Regions from separate parts of the Nocardia sp. NPDC058499 genome, predicted to be linked through region 3. Evidence: riboswitches for the same ligand, from Rfam matches in the RefSeq annotation. Region 3 holds a riboswitch; each other region holds the start of a gene.
The links. A riboswitch is a leader RNA that binds a small molecule or an ion and turns the genes downstream of it on or off. The one in region 3 is predicted to bind S-adenosylmethionine.

Region 1 (6,020 bases), on a different contig from region 3:
GTGTCGGATTGCACATCGCCGTCGTAGTTCTTGCAGGCCCAGACGTAGCCGCCCTCCCATTTCATGGAGGAGGCGACCATATCGTCGATCAGCCGGTGCTCGTAGGTGAGGCCGGCCGCGTCGAACTGGGTCTTGAACTCGGCGTCGAACACTTCCTGGAAGGTGTCCTTGAACATGCCGTCGTAGGCCTTCAGGATGGTGTTCTTGGTCGACATGTAGACCGGGTAGTTCTGCTGCAGCCCGTAGTTGAACGAGGCGCGCGCGAAGTCCTCGATGGACTTCTTGAAGTTGTACATACCCATGATGACGCCGCCGTCTTCCGGCATCTTCACGACCTCGTGGACGATCGGCTCGCTGCCGTCTTCCGGGGTGAAGGTCAGGGTGACGGTCCCGGCCTGGAAGGCCTTGAAGTCGGTGGCGCGGTACTGGTCACCGAAGGCGTGGCGGCCGATGATGATCGGCTTGGTCCAGCCGGGGACCAGGCGCGGAACATTGGAGATGATGATGGGCGCGCGGAAGATGGTGCCGCCGAGGATGTTGCGGATGGTGCCGTTGGGCGACCGCCACATCTTCTTGAGACCGAATTCCTCGACTCGGGCCTCGTCAGGAGTGATCGTCGCGCATTTGACGCCCACGCCGTGCTCTTTGATGGCGTTCGCGGCGTCGACGGTGACCTGGTCGTCGGTCTTGTCGCGGTACTCGATGCCGAGGTCGTAGTACTCGAGGTTCAGGTCGAGGTACGGGTGGATCAGCTTGTCCTTGATGAACTGCCAGATGATCCGGGTCATCTCGTCGCCGTCGAGTTCTACGACGGTGCCTTCAACCTTGATCTTGGACATGGATCTTCGTGTCCTCCTAAGATGGTGCCCTCATTGCACAACCAGGCGAACACGCTTGTGAGCGGACCCCAGCTGTTCAACAGACAACGTATACATCCCGCGTTGTCCACGAGACGTCTGATGTAACCAAGACGAGCGTACTGCTTGTGGTGATCGCACGGTGCAGCCAGGCCCGGTCGTGAGATCTCACACAGTGAGTCGCGCCACAAGGTTACCTGGTGGTGGCCCATGCCGATTTCTATCCACCACAGCCCACAGCTACCATGTGGAACAGGTCATGAGTGCCAGCGTCAAGCCCCGGCTCGCTGGCCGGCAACCCTCCAGCTGCGGTGGGGTGCTCCGGGTGATGACCGGGCTTCCGAAAGCCGGGAGCAAGCGCATGTCAGGAGGTCGCCGTTATGTGCCGGTGCTGGTCGCCTCGGCCCTGGCACTCCGTTTCGCGGCGAGCAACCCCCTATTTTCTGGAGCACGAGATGACCGATGGCAGTATCCCCGCCCACCTCACGGCCGTGACTCATATGGCCCGGCTATCGCCGCCGGTCGCGGCCCAGCGGGCGGAAGCCATCGCGTGAAGGTGAACACCGAACAGACCAGGGCCGTACCCGTGGCGCAGCTACCGCCGTCCGACGGCACCGTCGGCGTGATCGAGATCGGCGAGCTCACTCTGGAGAACGGGGCCCGGCTACCGGCGGTCGAACTGGTCGTCCAGCGCTGGGGCGAACTGTCCCCGGCCATGGACAACGTGGTGCTGATCGAGCACGCGCTGACCGGTGATTCCCATGTGGTGGGCGAACCCGATGCCGAGCATCCGCAACCCGGATGGTGGAACGGGATGGTCGGGCCGGGCGCGCCGATCGACACCGACGAATGGTGTGTGGTCGCCACCAATGTGCTCGGCGGCTGTCAGGGCAGCACCGGCCCCGGTTCCCCGGCGCCCGACGGCGCGCCGTGGGGGGCACGCTTCCCCGAGATCTCCATCCGCGACCAGGTGAGTGCCGAGTTGAGGCTGTTCGACCTGCTCGGTATCGACCGGCTGGCCGCGGCGATCGGCGGTTCGATGGGCGGGATGCGGGTTCTCGAGTGGATGCTGTGCGCCCCGGAGCGGCTGGCCGCGGCCCTGGTCCTCGCGGTCGGTGCCCGCGCGACAGCGGATCAGATCGGCACGCAGACCACCCAGATCGCCGCTATCACCGGCGACCCCGATTGGCAGGACGGTAACTACCACGGCACCGGCCGGGCGCCGATGGCCGGAATGGGTATCGCCCGGCGGATCGCGCATCTCACCTACCGCACGGAGGTCGAGCTGGACAGCCGGTTCGCCAACAGCCCGCAGGCCGGTGAAGACCCGTGGGACGGCGGCCGGTACGCGGTGCAGAGCTATCTCGAATACCAGGCCGAGAAACTGTGCAAACGCTTCGACCCGGCCACCTATGTGCTGCTCAGCGAGGCGATGAACCGGCACGATATCGGCCGCGGCCGTGGCGGGATCGAGGCCGCGATGGCACGCGCCGAGGTGCCGTGCATCGTGGGCGGGATCGACTCCGACCGGCTGTACCCGCTGCATACCCAGCGGGAATTGGCCGAGGGGCTGGCGGGATGCCGGCATTTCGAGGTCATCTCGTCCCGCGACGGTCACGATGCGTTCCTCACCGAGGCCGAAGCCATCGGCAAGCTGCTGGTCCAGACGATGGGCCTGGCCCGCACCCACCGCTGACGCGGGGTTGTCGCCTTCGCCTCACCGGGGGCCCCGTCAGGTGACGGCGACCCCCGGGACGGGGCGGTATCCGGCTCCCGGTTTCAGCTCACGCCGAGCGTATTGATAGTGGCGGCAAGGAACACGATCACGCTGCCCAGCAGGGTGAGTGCGCCCACGTCGAACGGTTTGCTGCGCACCGCCAGCAATCCCACCCGCACCGTGGGCAGGCACAGCCGGAATGCGGCGGCGATGAGTGTCGCGCCGCCGAAGAAGATGGCGCCGCGCCGCCACCGGTCCTGCGCGACGAAAACCACGGCGACCGCGATCACCGCGACAACCACCACCATCGGCAGATGGCAGCGTAGGAACCCGGCCAGGCGGTTACCGCTGCCGGGCTCGCCCTCGGTCACAGTCTCGGCGTCGGTCACGGTGCGATTGTTCCAGATGCGGCCGGTGCCGTCCTCCCGCCCTGATGGCCGGAAGGGAGCGCCGCGCCCCGGTCCGGGATGCAAACCGGTAGCGTGCGGCGGCCGTATGCGGTAGGGGCCTGTTCGAATACAGCGCTTCGCCCTTCACGGGCGACGCCGCGCACCGGTTTCCGGCCGGCCCGAGACGTCGCCCGTCCAGGCCGATTCAGCGCAGGGCAGTCATCTCCGCAAGGACCTTTTCCTGATGCTGTTTCCGCAGCGCCGCGTGGTGCGGGCTGCGGCGCACGAACAGGTAGGCGATCGCCAGGACGACGAACCAGATCGGTGTCACCAGCAGAGCCTGCAGGGTATCGCTCTCCTGAGTGAGCGCCCAGACGATGAAAACGAAGAACGCCAGCACTGCCCAGACCATCGGGATCCCGCCGGGCATCTTGAAGGTCGATGCGGCGTGCAGATGCGGGCGCCGTTTGCGATAGACCAGGTAGCTGGCCAGGATCATCGTCCAGACGAACATGAAGCACAGCGACGAGATGGTTGTGACCACCGTGAACGCTTCGACGATCGACTGTCCGGCATAGAGCAGCACCACGCCGATCAGCAGGAACGCGCAGGAGAAACGCAGTGCGTTGGCCGGGACCCGGCGCGGCGACAGTTTCCCGAACACCGCGGGCGCGTTACCTTCCCCCGCGAGACCGAACACCATCCGGGAGGTCGAGTAGATACCCGAGTTGGCGCTGGAGGTCGCGCTGGTCAGCACCACGAAGTTGACCACGCTCGCGGCGATACCGAGGCCGGCGAGGGTGAACATCGCCACGAACGGGCTTTCGTCCGCCGATACCTGACGCCACGGGGTTACCGCGCAGATCACGACGAGGGCGCCGACATAGAAGAGCAGGATCCGGACCGGGATCGAGTTCACCGCGCGAGGCAGAGTGCGCTCGGGGTCCTTGGTCTCGGCAGCGGTGGTGCCCACCAGCTCGATACCGACGAAGGCGAACACCGCGATCTGGAACCCGGCGACGAAGCCCATCGGGCCGGTCGGGAAGAAGCCGCCGTCGTTCCACAGGTTGGCCAGCGAGGCCGGCGTACCACTGTCACCGGTGAACCCGGTCAGGATCATCACCAGGCCGGTCACGATCAGCGCACCGATGGCGATGATCTTGATCAGGGCGAACCAGAACTCGGTTTCCCCGAAGGCGCGCACCGTGGGCAGATTCAATACCAGCAGCACCGCGATACAGACCAGCGCCGGAATCCACAGCGGCAGATCCGGCCACCAGAACGCGACATATCCGGCGATCGCCACCACATCGGCGATACCGGTGACGACCCAGCAGAACCAGTAGGTCCAGCCGGTGAAGAACCCCGCCCATGGGCCGAGCAGATCGCCCGCGAAATCCGCGAACGATTTGTAACCGGAGTTCGACAGCAGCAGCTCCCCCATCGCCCGCATGACGAAGAAGAGGAAGAAGCCGATGATCATGTAGACGAGGATCACGGAGGGCCCGGCCAGCGAGATCGTCTTACCCGATCCCATGAACAGCCCGGTACCGATCGCGCCACCGATCGCGATCAGCTGGATATGTCGATTGGCCAGCTGCCGGCTGAGGCCGCCGGGTCCACCGGGTTCACCCGCCTGCACCCCATCGTCGCCAGAACCCCCTTGGCCCTGCAGCACGGCCATCTTTCTCCCTCCAGAGTCGATCGGACAGCCCATTCGACCACCAACGGCGCCATCGCGCAGCGCATAGCAGGCGCGATACCTACGGGGCAGCCGACGGGCTCCGGTACCCGGCGAAGTGCGCACGGAGTTTTCGCGCAGCGGCCGTCCCTTTGCGTCCGAACTGGTCAGAGCAGGTCCGTCCGGGCCTGTGGCCCGTCGAGGAACGGTACGCCACCGGAAAACCGGCCCAGCGCCGGGCTGTGCCCAGCTAATCTTCAGCCCACCTGGTTGACTGGTCGGCTGTGTTCCGATTGATGTTCCACGAACCGCGCATACCGGGCAATACGGGTAATGCGATCCGGCTGGCCGCCGGCACCGGCAGCGAGTTACATCTGATCGAGCCGCTCGGCTTCGATCTGTCGGAGGCCAAGCTGCGGCGAGCCGGACTGGACTACCACGATCTGGCCTCGGTAACCGTCCATCCGGACCTGGCCACCGCCTGGTCGCGGCTGCGGCCCGAGCGGGTGTACGCGTTCACCACGAGGGCGGGCACCGCGCATACCGAGATCGCCTACCGGCCCGGTGACGTGCTGCTCTTCGGCGCCGAACCGACCGGGCTCCCGGCCGGAGTACTCGCCGACGACCACATCACCGAAGAGGTTCGTATCCCGATGCTGCCGGGACGCCGGTCGATGAACCTCGCCAACGCGGCAGCGGTCGGGGTGTACGAGGCGTGGCGCCAGCACGGGTTCCCGGACGCCGTCTAGCGACGAGTGGGCATCAGGCCAACGAGTCGATCTCGAACCGCTTGTGCCGTGCCGTCGCTCCCGCGGTGAGGCGGACCGCGCTCTTCGGCACCCCGAAATGCTGGGCGAGCAGTTCGACTGCGGCCTCGTTCGCTTTGCCCTCGACAGCCGGCGCCCGCACCCACAGCTGCAGGGTGCCGTCGGGCAGTTGTTCCACCAGCGGACCTTTGCGGCTGTTCGGCTTGATCAGCGCGCGCACCGTGGCCGGCAAACTGCCCTACTCCCCGGCCGGTCGACCGGGCTGATCCTCAGCTCCACCGGATTTGTCCGCAGCAGGGTTGGACGTGTCCGCAGACCGAGTGGACTTGTCGGCAGCCACGCCGGGCTCGGCAGCCGATGACACGGGTTTTCCGGCCGCACCGGGCTCGTCGGCCGATGCGGCGGTGGCATCCGGGGTTGCGGTGCTCGCCGGGGGCGCGACCGCAGCGGTGGTGCGGGGTTTACCGCGCCGCCCCCGGAAGAGCCGGACGACCGCCGCGACGATCGCGCCGAGCACGGCGAGGAAGACCAGCCACGGCAGTGCCTGACCGGCGAACACCACGGCGTTCTTCAACCAGTCGACCAGCGAATTCCACCCGTCGACCACAC
Region 2 (6,020 bases), on a different contig from region 3:
GAACAGGTCACGCGTGGCCTGCATGGCGGCCGAGATCTGCTGCGGGTACACGACGAAGTCGTAACCTTGTGCAGCCCAGAGCGGTTGGATGATCGGCACCTCCTCCAGGAGGTAGGCCAGGCAGCGGTCACGGACCTCGGCGAGCTCAGCGGAGGTACTGTCCCGGCGGGCGACGAAACGGTCGATGGTCGCATCGATCGCCGTCCGGTAGTGCGTATTCGACGCGTACGCCGCGCGGACCTCGCTCAGGGCGCGCGGATAGTGGGGGTCGACGAGTGCGTCGTCCCAGCGCAGGATGTCGGTCTCGGCGGCGAGCAGATCGAGTAGCGGCCGGTTGCGGGCCACCCACTGATCACCCAGCCGACGCGATTCGGCATAGGCCCGAGCCGACGGGACTTCCAGATTGTGCCGCTGCAGCGTATCGGCCACAGCGACCGTGACCTGCCCGAACCCGCTGCGGTTGAGCAGATCGACGGTGGCGCCGAACTTCTCGCCTTCGTGATAGTCGGCACCGACACTTACCAGCAGAATTGTGGAGCGACCGGCATAGTCGTACTGCAGGCCCTTCAGGTCGAACGCCGCTTTATGGGAGGCGGAACCGACCGGCGCGGTAACGGTGAGTGTCATCAGCTCCACACCCCCAGCGGCTCGTCGCGACCGCGTACTCCGAGGAAAAGCCCGATCGTCACGCGGGGACGATCATGCGACGGCGCCACGGCATGCACCCGCCGCGGATCGATGAAGATCGCCTCGCCCACCACGGGCCGGACGGTGAGCGCCGGTGCTCCGACAGCCTCGCGGTCCACACCCCACACCCGCTCACCGGACAGTGCCCGGTACTCCTCCTCGGACGGATACGAGTCCCAGATCTCGAGCTCGCCACCGCGGTCGGGCATATCCAGATAGACGTTCACCGACAGCTGGCGGCGGATACCGAGAAGATCTTCCTCGGGCAGATTCCGCTGCACATTGTCGGTATGCGGCTCCAGGTCCACACCGGCCTGCTGATAGCGGACCACTCCGGCGAAGAACTTCCGGCTCTGCGAAGTCAGCAATACCGTCCCCGCCGGCCATGCTTCGTCGAGGAGAATCCGGATCGTGTCGGCCGGGTATGCATACGGCGCGGCGAGTTCTCGCAGACGCTGAAGGTGATCAGGGGCCGCTTGGAAGTAGGTGGACTCATCCCCCGGCGTCACCTCGGAGAACGCGTAGCCGATCCGCCGGAACTGCGGATCGGTGCCGAGCGGGCCGTGATCGTCCCGGCCGACGAACCGTCCGCGTAACCCGTCCAGCGCAGGGCCGGCGACGACGCCGCGCACCCGCACCGCGTAGACATCGCCTTTCAGCAGTTGCAGCAGGTGGTCGGCGGAGAACTCCTGAATCGATGTGGTGGCCAGGCGGCCGGATCGCTCGTCCAGTGGGTGGTCCGCAGATCCGGCTTCGGCTTCGGCAAATATTTCCGTCATCGTGTTCCTCCCCGTGCCGGCGAGATCCCGGCGCCGATAGTGGTCGTTCGCAGTGGCGAACGGCACGACGATCGATCACGTGCGGTCGACGAGAACCGCGCTGATCGCGGACACTCGAGTAACCCCGGTTCATCGGTCTGGCGTTAGCACCTTGTGGACGAATCCATGGTTGCCGCGACGTCGCAGAGCCAGTCTCTCGGTCGCTCGTGATGAAAATCCGTGCATTCGGAACATATGCAGCGCAAGGACTTCCATCAATGGTCAGGGAATCGGACGCGACCCAGCCGCGCAGGTCAGAAGTTATTAATCAAGCTGACCTCAACAGCGGGCGCACACACCCGGGGTTGACAAGCAGCGGACACCTCTGCCAATCTCGGCTCAGGTCATGAGTACCAGTGTTCAAGCCCCGGCTTGCTGGTCGGCAACCCTCCTCCGCGGTGGGGTGCTCCGGGTGACGACCGGGCCGTTCCCGATCGGGCACGGCAAGCGCGGACTCCGGCTCTCGTTCACCCCGGGGTCCCCCGACCCCGAGGATTGTTCCGATGACAGTCGCCATCGATACCCGTAGTGCTGCTGTGGCCTGCGTTTCCGGCCGCGATCTGCACGTCCCCCTGGTACAGGGCGGAACCCGCGCCTATGCGAATTTCGATTACGCCGCCAGCGCTCCCGCACTGACCCAGGTCACCGACCGGCTGGCCGCGCTGCTGCCGTATTACGCGAGTGTGCATCGTGGTGCCGGCTATACCTCGCGCATCTCGACCGACTGCTACGAAGCCGCCCGCGGGTCGGTCGCGCGATTTCTGAACTGCGCCGACGATCAGGTGGTCGTATTCACCCGTAATACGACCGACGCCCTGAACCTGCTGGCCGCCTGCGTTCCGGGCGACACCGTGGTGCTCGATATCGAACATCACGCCAACTTCCTGCCCTGGCAGCGCAACGGTCGCCGGGTGGTGCCTGTCGCGGACACGATCGAGGAGACTCTCGACCGGATCGCCCGCGAACTCGGCACGAAACCCGCTGCGCTGCTGTCTGTTACCGGCGCATCGAATGTCACCGGGGAAATCCTCCCGCTGGACCGGCTGGCCGCGCTCGCCCACCGGTACGGCACCCGGATCGCGGTCGACGCCGCGCAACTGGCACCGCATCGGCGGATCGACCTGCGCGCCTGCGGAATCGACTACCTCGCATTGTCCGGGCACAAACTGTATGCCCCGTTCGGGGCCGGTGTGCTGGTCGGCCGCCGGGACTGGCTCGACACCGCGAAACCCTATCTCGCCGGAGGCGGCGCGGTGCGGGAAGTGAGCACCGACGGTGTCGAATGGGCGCCGGCCCCGCAGCGGCACGAGGCCGGTTCACCGAACGTCCTGGGTGTGGCCGCGCTGGCCGCCGCCTGCGACACCCTCGGATCACTGCACGAGGCCGATACCACCGAACACGAGCGATATCTCACCGAGCGGCTACGAGACGGCCTGGACAGGATTCCCGGAGTGCGGTTCCTGCGCATCTGGCCCGACAGCACCGACAGTGTCGGGATCGTGGCGTTCACCGTCGACGGTGTCGAACCGGGCCACGTCGCGGCCTACCTCTCGGCCGAGCACGGTATCGGCGTGCGGGACGGCCGATTCTGTGCGCACCCGTTGCTGCACCGCCTCGGTGTGGACGGCGCACTGCGCGCCAGTATCGGCCTGGGCACCCGCGCCGGCGACGTCGATCGGCTGGTAGCAGCGATCGCGGCGCTGGTCGATCGCGGTACAGGCTGGAATTACCGGCAGCAGGACGGGCAATGGGGCCCGGCACCGGAGACGCGGGAGGGGCTCGCGCCCGGATCCGTGACCGGCGCAGCCCCTTGCGCGGCATTCTGAAGCCGGTACCCGGCGGTGATCCGTCCACTGGTTGCGTGCAGAACCGGCCCTGTAGTTATTCGTCGATGACCTGGGTGCCGCCGGCCGCTCGATCGTGCCAGCCCTGTTTCGCCGGGCTGGAACTGATCGTGAAAGCAATGGCGAGCGCGGCGACGAACCACAGCAGGCCACCGATCCACGGGATCAGGTTCAGCAGCATGTAGGCGTTGCGGACCGCCGAATCCTTCAGGCTGGGTTTCGGAGCCCCATCCGACCCGTTGACGTGCAACCCGAGCAGCTTCTTCCCGGGCGTCGATCCCGAGGAGACTTCGAAGGCGATGAAGTACAGCCAGCCGAAGGCTGCGCCCGGGAGGACGGACACCCAGTCGGGCAGGTCCGCGACCACGCCCAGTAGCCAGAAGAAGACCGCGCCGATGATGGCGGCGATGATCCAGTCGACGAATCGGGCGACGGCACGTTTACCGAGACCTGCTGGTTCGATCCCGGTCGTCTGGCCGTACATGGGGTCGGGCTGGCCGTACATCGGGTCGAAACCACCTGTAGTCATCACGCCTCCTGGCGAACGCTGCGGCCGGTTTGCCTGTCAAGTGCTGGTCAGTGCATGTCGACTCTCAAGGATGACATACGCACAGGTCCCGGAGGTGCGGCCGAAACCGATTCGTGTCCGGGTCGAGTTACAGGTTCAACCTGGCAGAGTGGCAAAACGGACGGGCAATACCTTGAACGTTCAGTGGAGGACAGCCATGAGAACCACCAGTAACACGCCTGCGGCGAGCAATGACCAGTAGGTGATCGTCCACGCTCGTGCGATCTTCAGTCCGGGACGTTGCTGGGGCCCATATCCGGCGGCGCCCCGGTGATAGATGGTGTGTGGCGAGGCGTAGTGGAAGTAGACGGGTCCGCGCGTGGTGTCCACATCCAAACCGGTCTTGCCCACCCGCCAGAGCGTGTACTGCGACCACAATTGGGCTCGGAACCGGCCCGGCGGCAGAAACACCCGGTTACGACCCTTCTGGAGTTCGAACACGTAGCCCGGGGCGAATTCGACCATCACCGGCATCGCGAAGGCCCGTCCGACCGGAGTGGAACCCGAGACTTCGATATCCACGGGTACCGGCGGCGGGGCCTGGAGGTGCTGGGGATGCTGCCAGTGCGTTGTCACATCCATTGATGCTATGGGTTGCCATGGTCCCCTCCGCATCGGAATCGTCCCGGACAGAATCGAAACTCGACGGCCGAAACAGCCCGTTTCGACAACGGAGTTCAGAGTGCTCGATCGCGCCGGGTATCGCAACTGTCGGCGATATCGCGGACGAGCCGGGCGAACCGCTGGGGTTCGGCCAGGGGCAGATAGTGACCGGCCCGGGGCACCACGAGCAGGCGGGTCCGGGGCGTGGCAGCGGCGAATCGGTGCTCGTGGGCACGGAAATGGTCGCGACTGCCGTTGATCAGCCACACCGGGCCGCGATACCGGCCGAGGTCGGCGAGCGGATCGAACTGTCCGAGCGCGTGCAATACATCGGGAATGATCTCGGTGGCTATCCCGCCCTGCTCGATGGCGTGGGCGACCTCCGGCGGCAGCACGGCCTCGAACATCCGGTTGCTGAGCCGCTCACCGCCGTCGGGCCGGGTCGAAAGGACGCGGTGGGCCAGACGGAAAGGAACCATCGAGGCCTTGTCCGGCACACAGGTGGAACCGGCGACCACCAAACCCGCCGCCCGCTCGCCGAGTTCGGCCGCCGCGGCGATTCCGACATACCCACCGAGTGAATGGCCGACGAGCAACGCGCGGCCGCCGGTCTGTTCGACGGCCGTGCGTACGGCGGCGACGGCCGTGGACATCGTGAAAGGTTCGCCGCGGCGCAGACCGTGGCCCGGGAGGTCGACGGTGGTCACCGTGCGTTCGGGCGCTATTTCGTCGATCGCGCCGGCCCAGCAGCGGCCGCTCAGCCGGATGCCGTGCACCAGGACCACGGGAACAGTCATGAAACCTCCAAACACGACGCAACGTTGCGTTGCAAACGTAGCGCCGATTGTCACGCAACGCAACGTTGCGTTGTACTCTTGCGGCATGGATCCCGAGCCCGACAAAACCACGAAGGGCCGGCCGCGGCGCGCCGACGCGATCTTCACCGCCACCCTGGAACTCCTCGCCGACAACGGCTACGACGGCCTGACCATGGAGGCAGTCGCCGTGCGCGCCGAGGTCAACAAGACCACGCTCTACCGCTGGTGGAAATCCAAGGACGACGTGCTCGCCGCCGCCCTGACCGACTCGGACCTCCTCGCCTTCGACGTACCCGATACCGGCAGCCTCCGCGGCGACCTCCTCGAGACGAGCCGCAGCATCCACAAACTGCTCACCGATCCCGCCACCGCGCCCATCGCGGCCGCGGTCCTGGCAGCCGCACCACGCCGCCCCGCACTCGCGGCGATCGGCCGGACTTTCTTCGCCGACCGCGCCGAAAGGGAACACCCGATCTTCCGCCGGGCCTTCGACCGCGGCGAACTTCCGGAACACGCCGATCCCCGGTCCATCATGGACATGCTCGCGGGAGCCATCTGGTTCCGCCTGTTCCTACGCGCCGAGGAGATGCGGGAAAAGGATCTTTCCGCAGCCGTCGACCTCGTACTGGATGGAGCCGCAGCACACTGACCGGCCGACTTTCGATGCACGGCAAGCCCCGGC
Region 3 (6,020 bases):
CGTCGGCCGCCTCCTCCATTTCGATCGGGTCGGTGATGCTGTGCTTCTGTTCCGCGGTCAGCGACAGCGGCGCCCAGAAACGAGTGTTCTCCAGCGCGAGATCGGGGTCGGTGTCGTAGGAGATCTTGATTTCGATCATCCGGTCGATCGTGCTGACCTCCCGGTCCACCTTCGCCGCGCCTTCGGCCACCGCCGGCATGAGCTTCTCGGTGTAGAGGTCCATCCCCTTGCCGGAGGTGCAGATGAATCCGTCGCCGGCCCGGCCCGCGTACCGGGCCACCACCGGGCCACCGGCCGCGATATAGACCGGGATCCCGCCTTCGGGCACGTCGTAGATCGAGGCGCCGACCGTCCGGTAGTAGGTGCCGTCGAAATCGGTGCGCGCGCCCGTCCACAGTGCCCGCATCAGATCCACCGATTCGCGCAGCCGGGCGAACCGTTCTTTGAACTCCGGCCATTCCCCGGCGTACCCGGTGGCGATCTCGTTCAGTGCCTCGCCGGTGCCCACGCCCAGCATCACCCGGCCGGGGTACAGGCAGCCCATCGTCGCGAAGGCCTGCGCGATCACCGCGGGGTTGTACCGGAAGGTCGGGGTGAGCACCGAGGTGCCCAGCATGATCCGCTGGGTGCGCTCACCCGCGGCCGCCATCCAGGCCAGCGAGAACGGTGCGTGCCCGCCCTTGTGCCGCCACGGCTGGAAATGGTCGCTCACCGTCGCGCTGTCGAGGCCGTGTTCCTCGGCCAGCACCGCCAGTTCCACCAGTTCCCGCGGTCCGAATTGTTCCGCCGACGCCTTGTATCCGAGCTTCAGCTCACCCATATGCGCCACTCCTGTCGCGTTGTGTTCGCCACCGTTTCCGGCCCGGATTCGACCATAGCCAGCGCCGCGGACGACTGCGCCCGGTGGTCCGGCTCACCGGGCCCACATCGCGGGTTCCGGGCGCGGCATACCCATCGGCGGCGCCGCGAAGCGCAGAATTGACGGGTGAGTACCGACGAACCGATTCTGTCCTACCTCACCGATATGGACGGGGTGCTGGTGCGTGAGGAGCATCTGGTGCCCGGCGCCGACGAATTCCTCGCCGAGTTGCGTGCCGAGCAGATCCCGTTCCTGGTGCTGACCAACAATTCGATCCGCACACCGCGCGATCTGCAGGCGCGCCTACGCCAGAACGGGCTCGATATCCCCGAGCAGTCCATCTGGACCTCCGCGCTGGCCACCGCCAGTTTCCTGAACGAGCAGCGGCCGGGTGGCACCGCCTACGTGGTGGGTGAATCGGGCCTGACCACCGCGCTGCACGAAATCGGCTACGTGCTCACCGACGTCGATCCGGACTATGTGGTGCTCGGCGAGACCCGCACGTACTCGTTCGAGGCGATCACCACCGCCATCCGGCTGGTGGAGCGCGGTGCCCGTTTCATCGCCACCAACCCCGACGCCACCGGCCCTTCGCGTGACGGCGTACTGCCCGCCACAGGCTCGGTGGCCGCGCTGATCACTCGCGCCACCGGCCGGGACCCGTACTACATCGGCAAACCGAACCCGCTGATGATGCGATCCGCGCTGCGCCGTATCGATGCCCATTCGCGCAGCAGCGTGATGATCGGCGACCGGATGGATACCGACGTCATCTCCGGGATGGAGGCCGGTATGCGCACCATCCTGGTCACCACCGGTATCTCCACCCGGCATTCGATCGAGCACTACCCCTACCGCCCCACGATGGTCTTGGATTCGGTGGCCGACCTGGTCGGACGAGTAAGAACCCCCTTTACCGAACCCGCCCCGAAACAGATCTGACTCCGCACACCTTGCTCGCCCGGCCCTACACAGCCCGATACACACCGACCCCAACACAACCAGCGGCACCGCTGAGTTCAGGGATCGACCGATCGGCCCACCCGAAACCAACACAACCAGCCGTACCGCTGAGCTCAGCAATCCACCCATCAGCCCACCCCGAAACCCGACGCAACCAGCGGCACCGCCGAGTCCAGCGAGGCCCCAGAGGGTTTGGCCCGTCCATGCGTTCAGCCCGCGAGACAATGCGGCGCAGCCGCGAGTATCGCGGGCTGAACGCATGGACCAAAGGGGCCAAACCCCCGCGCGCGCCAGCGCGCCAAAAACACAGCACCTCCGCGAACCACCCCACATCGACCCTTCACGCGTCGATACCGCCGAAACAGGCGGCGGTCCGGTGGCACGGCGAGCGTGACCGTCCGGCTCACCTGTCCCACCGGCGAACCACCACGGCAAAACCCGAGAGATCGGCGTATACCCCGATCAGCGCAGCGCGTGGTCCAGATCGCCCAGCAGGTCCTCGATATCTTCCAGCCCCACCGAAACCCGCACAACCCCGTCCGACAGTCCGATACTCGCCCGCCCCTCCGGCCCCATCGCCCGGTGGGTGGTGGTCGCCGGATGGGTGATCAGCGATTTCGCGTCGCCGAGATTGTTGGAGATATCGATGATCCGCAACCCGTTGAGCACCTCGAAGGCGCGCTTCTTGGCTGCGTCCGCGGCGGCTTTCAGTTCGAAGGTCACCACGGTGCCGCCGCCGCTCATCTGGTCGGTGGCCAGTTTGTACTGCGGATGCGTTTCCAGGAACGGGTAGCGCACCCAGCTCACCGCGGGATGCTCGTCGAGGTAGCGCGCGATCCGCAGCGCCGATTCGGTCGACTGCCGGACTCGTATCGGCATGGTTTCCAGGCCCTTGAGCAGCGTCCACGCGTTGAACGGGCTGAGCGCCGGACCGGTGTGCCGCATAAGCGTTTTGACGGGGCCTTCGATGTAGTCCTGCGACCCGAGGATCGCGCCGCCGAGCACCCGCCCCTGGCCGTCGATGTGTTTGGTGCCCGAGTACACGAGCACATCGGCGCCGAGTTCGAATCCGCGTTGCAGCAGTGGGGTGGCGAAAACGTTGTCCAGCACCACTTTCGCGCCCGCCGCGTGGGCGAGGTCGCAGACTTTGCGCACGTCGACCAGGGTCTGCATCGGGTTGGCGGGGGTTTCGAAGAACACCGCGGCGGTGGGTTCGGACAGTGCCGCCTCCCACTGGTCGAGGTCCTCACCGTCGACGAAAACCGTTTCGATACCCCAGCGCGGCAGGATCTCGTTGCACACCACGAAACAGGATCCGAACAGGCTGCGCGCGGCCACCAGCCGGTCACCGGCGCGCAGCAGGGCGCCGAGCGCGACGAAGACCGCCGCCATGCCGCTGGCGGTGGCGAAACATGCTTCGGCGCCGTCGAGCAGCCGCATCCGTTCCTGGAAGGTGGCCACGGTGGGGTTGCCGTAGCGGGAGTACACGTAATGCGGGGAATCACCGGTGAACGCGGCCTCGGCGGCCTCGGCGCTGGCGTAGACGAACCCCGAGTTCAGGTACAGGGCCTCGGAGGTCTCCTCGAAACCGGATCGGTTCAGGCCGCCGCGTACGCCGAGCGTGGCCGGGCCGACACCGTCGGGTAGGACGCGTTCGAACGCGCCGCCGCTGATCACGACTGCCGCCAGGGCAGGCCGAGGGCCCGCCAGCCGGCGCCGCCGCGATGCCCGAATTCGTCCAGCGGGCCTTCGAAGCCGTCGGAGATGTTGTAGGACGGTGCGATACCGGCAGCGGTCGCGATATCGGCGGCATGCGCCGAGCGCTGCCCCGAGCGGCACAGGAACAGCACCGGGGCGTCGGCGGGGCGGTCGCCCAGTGCCGTACGCAACTGGTCCAGGAACCCGGTGTTGCGGGCGCCGGTGGAATCGACCCATTCCACCAGCAGCGTCGGTGTGGCGACGGAGCTGGTGTCGGGGACACCGACGAATTTCCATTCGGCTTCGGTGCGCACATCCACCAGGACGGCGTCCGGGTTATCGGCCAGCAGTTCCCAGGCCTGCTGTGGACCGATATCGCCTGCGTAACTCAACGTGGTACCTCCTGCGAATCCGCACTTGCCGCATCCGTTCGATGCGCGCCAGGTCGTCACCCGGAGCACCCCACCGCGGAGGAGGGTTGCCGACCAGCGAGCCGGGGCTTGGCGCTGGTGCTCATGACCTAATCAATGAGATTGCCCGGCGCGGCCCGGCCGTGTCAAACCCCGGTTGACGTCCGGCCCGAAGTCATTCGACCGGCTGGTTGCACACCTTCCAGTCGCCGTCGGACCGGAACAACCACCAGGTCGAGGTCGCTTCCTGATCTTCGACGCGGCTCGTCACCTCGATGGTCGCGTTCTCGCCGTTGATCTCTATCGGCCCGAACTTCGTGATCTCGATATCTTTTCCGGTCTCACCGGGTTGCAGCCGTCCCGCCATCGGGGAGCGTGCCGGGACGAAACCGGGACATACCGCTTCCTCCGGTGGCTCCGGCCCGTAGCGGCTGCTCACTTGGGCGAACTCCCGGACCGCCCCCGCGATCCGGTCGGAATCTGTGACATTTTTCTCAACCGGCGCCAGCCAGCCGGTGAGCACGATGCCGCCCAGGATCACGGCCGCGATCGCCGCGGCCACGACGAACGGCGTGATCGCGCGCTGTGGTGGGGTGTCCGCCGGGTCGGTGGGCGCCGGTTCGTCGGTGGGTCCGGAATCGCTCATACCGATGATCATCCCTGGTCCCGGGATCGGTGGTGTGCCCGCACCCCGATAGAATCGGGAGTGACCGCGGGTGGACGGCACAGCAGTCGCCGCGGGGACGTGGGAAGACGTAGTGCCGGCCGACCGGTACGGCGCGATGACGGCGCATACAAGCCACGCGTCAACTTAGCCTAAGCTAAGTACAACGCCAGTGATTCTTTCGACCGATAAGGGTGCGCGAAACAGATGACCGAGCAGAAGGAAGCGAATCGCCCGCTTCGGATCGCGATCGTGGGGGCTGGTCCGGCGGGTATCTACGCCGCTGATGCGTTGATGAAGTCGGATGCCGAGGTCTCGATCGACCTGTTCGAGCGGATGCCCGCCCCGTTCGGGCTGATCCGTTACGGTGTCGCGCCCGATCATCCGCGGATCAAGGGCATCGTCACCGCGCTGCACAAGGTGCTGGACAAGGACCAGGTGCGGCTGCTGGGCAATATCGACTACGGGACCGATATCACGCTGTCGGACCTGCGGCGTTTCTACGATGCGGTGATCTTCTCCACCGGTGCCAACGCCGACCGGGCGTTGCCGATCCCGGGGATCGATCTGGACGGCTCCTACGGTGCGGCCGATTTCGTGTCCTGGTACGACGGGCACCCGGATGTGCCGCGCGTCTGGCCGCTGGACGCAGAGAAGGTCGCGGTGCTCGGTGTGGGCAACGTGGCACTGGATGTGGCGCGGGTGCTGGCCAAGACCGGTGACGAACTGCTGCCGACCGAGATCCCGCCGAACGTCTACGCGGGGTTGAAGGAGAACAAGGCCGTCGAGGTCCACGTCTTCGGGCGCCGCGGTCCCGCACAGGCCAAGTTCACCCCGCTCGAGCTGCGAGAGCTGGATCATTCGCCGACGATCGAGGTCATCGTCGACCCGGAGGACATCGACTACGACGAGGGTTCGGAGGCCGCGCGGCGGCATTCCAAGCAGGTCGATATGGTCGCCAACACCCTCGAGCAGTGGGCGATCCGGGATCAGGGCAACCGCCCGCACAAGCTGTTCCTGCATTTCTTCGAATCGCCCTCGGAGATCGTGGGGGAGGACGGCAAGGTCGTGGGGCTGCGTACCGAACGCACCCAACTCGACGGCACCGGCAACGTGAAGGGCACCGGGAACTTCCGGGACTGGGATGTCCAGGCGGTCTACCGGGCCGTCGGATATCTGTCGCAGAACATCTCGGAACTGCCGTTCGACGATCAGGCCGGGGTCATCCCGAACGAGGCCGGTCGCGTGCTGGTCGACGAGGGCGCTGATGGTTCCGCGCGGTACATGCCGGGTACGTATGTGACCGGCTGGATCAAGCGTGGCCCGGTCGGGCTGATCGGTCATACCAAGGGTGATGCCAACGAGACGGTGGCCTGCCTGCTGGACGACAGCAAGAACTTCGGTGCGGCGGAGAGCCCGGAGCTCG

Region 1: linked by a shared signal. The riboswitch ahead of ACFWPH_RS24020 (homoserine O-acetyltransferase) and the one ahead of ACFWPH_RS14390 (rhodanese-like domain-containing protein) in region 3 are both predicted to bind S-adenosylmethionine.
Region 2: linked by a shared signal. The riboswitch ahead of ACFWPH_RS05020 (2OG-Fe(II) oxygenase) and the one ahead of ACFWPH_RS14390 (rhodanese-like domain-containing protein) in region 3 are both predicted to bind S-adenosylmethionine.

What each region holds. Positions count from the first base shown of each region.
Region 1 is NZ_JBHXMZ010000008.1:169,935-175,954, forward strand. Features, by position in the region: gene ACFWPH_RS24015 (NADP-dependent isocitrate dehydrogenase) at 1-839, opposite strand, end outside; SAM riboswitch class IV at 1,113-1,223, shown strand; gene ACFWPH_RS24020 (homoserine O-acetyltransferase) at 1,408-2,553, shown strand; gene ACFWPH_RS24025 (DUF3017 domain-containing protein) at 2,637-2,882, opposite strand; gene cycA (D-serine/D-alanine/glycine transporter) at 3,169-4,647, opposite strand; gene ACFWPH_RS24035 (tRNA (cytidine(34)-2'-O)-methyltransferase) at 4,929-5,393, shown strand; gene ACFWPH_RS24040 (DUF167 domain-containing protein) at 5,407-5,643, opposite strand; gene ACFWPH_RS24045 (DUF4349 domain-containing protein) at 5,650-6,020, opposite strand, start outside.
Region 2 is NZ_JBHXMZ010000001.1:1,077,007-1,083,026, forward strand. Features, by position in the region: gene ACFWPH_RS05015 (tRNA-dependent cyclodipeptide synthase) at 1-627, opposite strand, end outside; gene ACFWPH_RS05020 (2OG-Fe(II) oxygenase) at 627-1,466, opposite strand; SAM riboswitch class I at 1,593-1,682, opposite strand; SAM riboswitch class IV at 1,848-1,961, shown strand; gene ACFWPH_RS05025 (aminotransferase class V-fold PLP-dependent enzyme) at 2,009-3,331, shown strand; gene ACFWPH_RS05030 (RDD family protein) at 3,387-3,878, opposite strand; gene ACFWPH_RS05035 (hypothetical protein) at 4,059-4,493, opposite strand; gene ACFWPH_RS05040 (alpha/beta fold hydrolase) at 4,595-5,317, opposite strand; gene ACFWPH_RS05045 (TetR/AcrR family transcriptional regulator) at 5,403-5,987, shown strand.
Region 3 is NZ_JBHXMZ010000004.1:169,458-175,477, forward strand. Features, by position in the region: gene fgd (glucose-6-phosphate dehydrogenase (coenzyme-F420)) at 1-820, opposite strand, end outside; gene ACFWPH_RS14380 (HAD-IIA family hydrolase) at 1,025-1,801, shown strand; gene ACFWPH_RS14385 (O-succinylhomoserine sulfhydrylase) at 2,285-3,499, opposite strand; gene ACFWPH_RS14390 (rhodanese-like domain-containing protein) at 3,496-3,912, opposite strand; SAM riboswitch class IV at 3,929-4,041, opposite strand; gene ACFWPH_RS14395 (hypothetical protein) at 4,106-4,576, opposite strand; gene ACFWPH_RS14400 (FAD-dependent oxidoreductase) at 4,802-6,020, shown strand, end outside.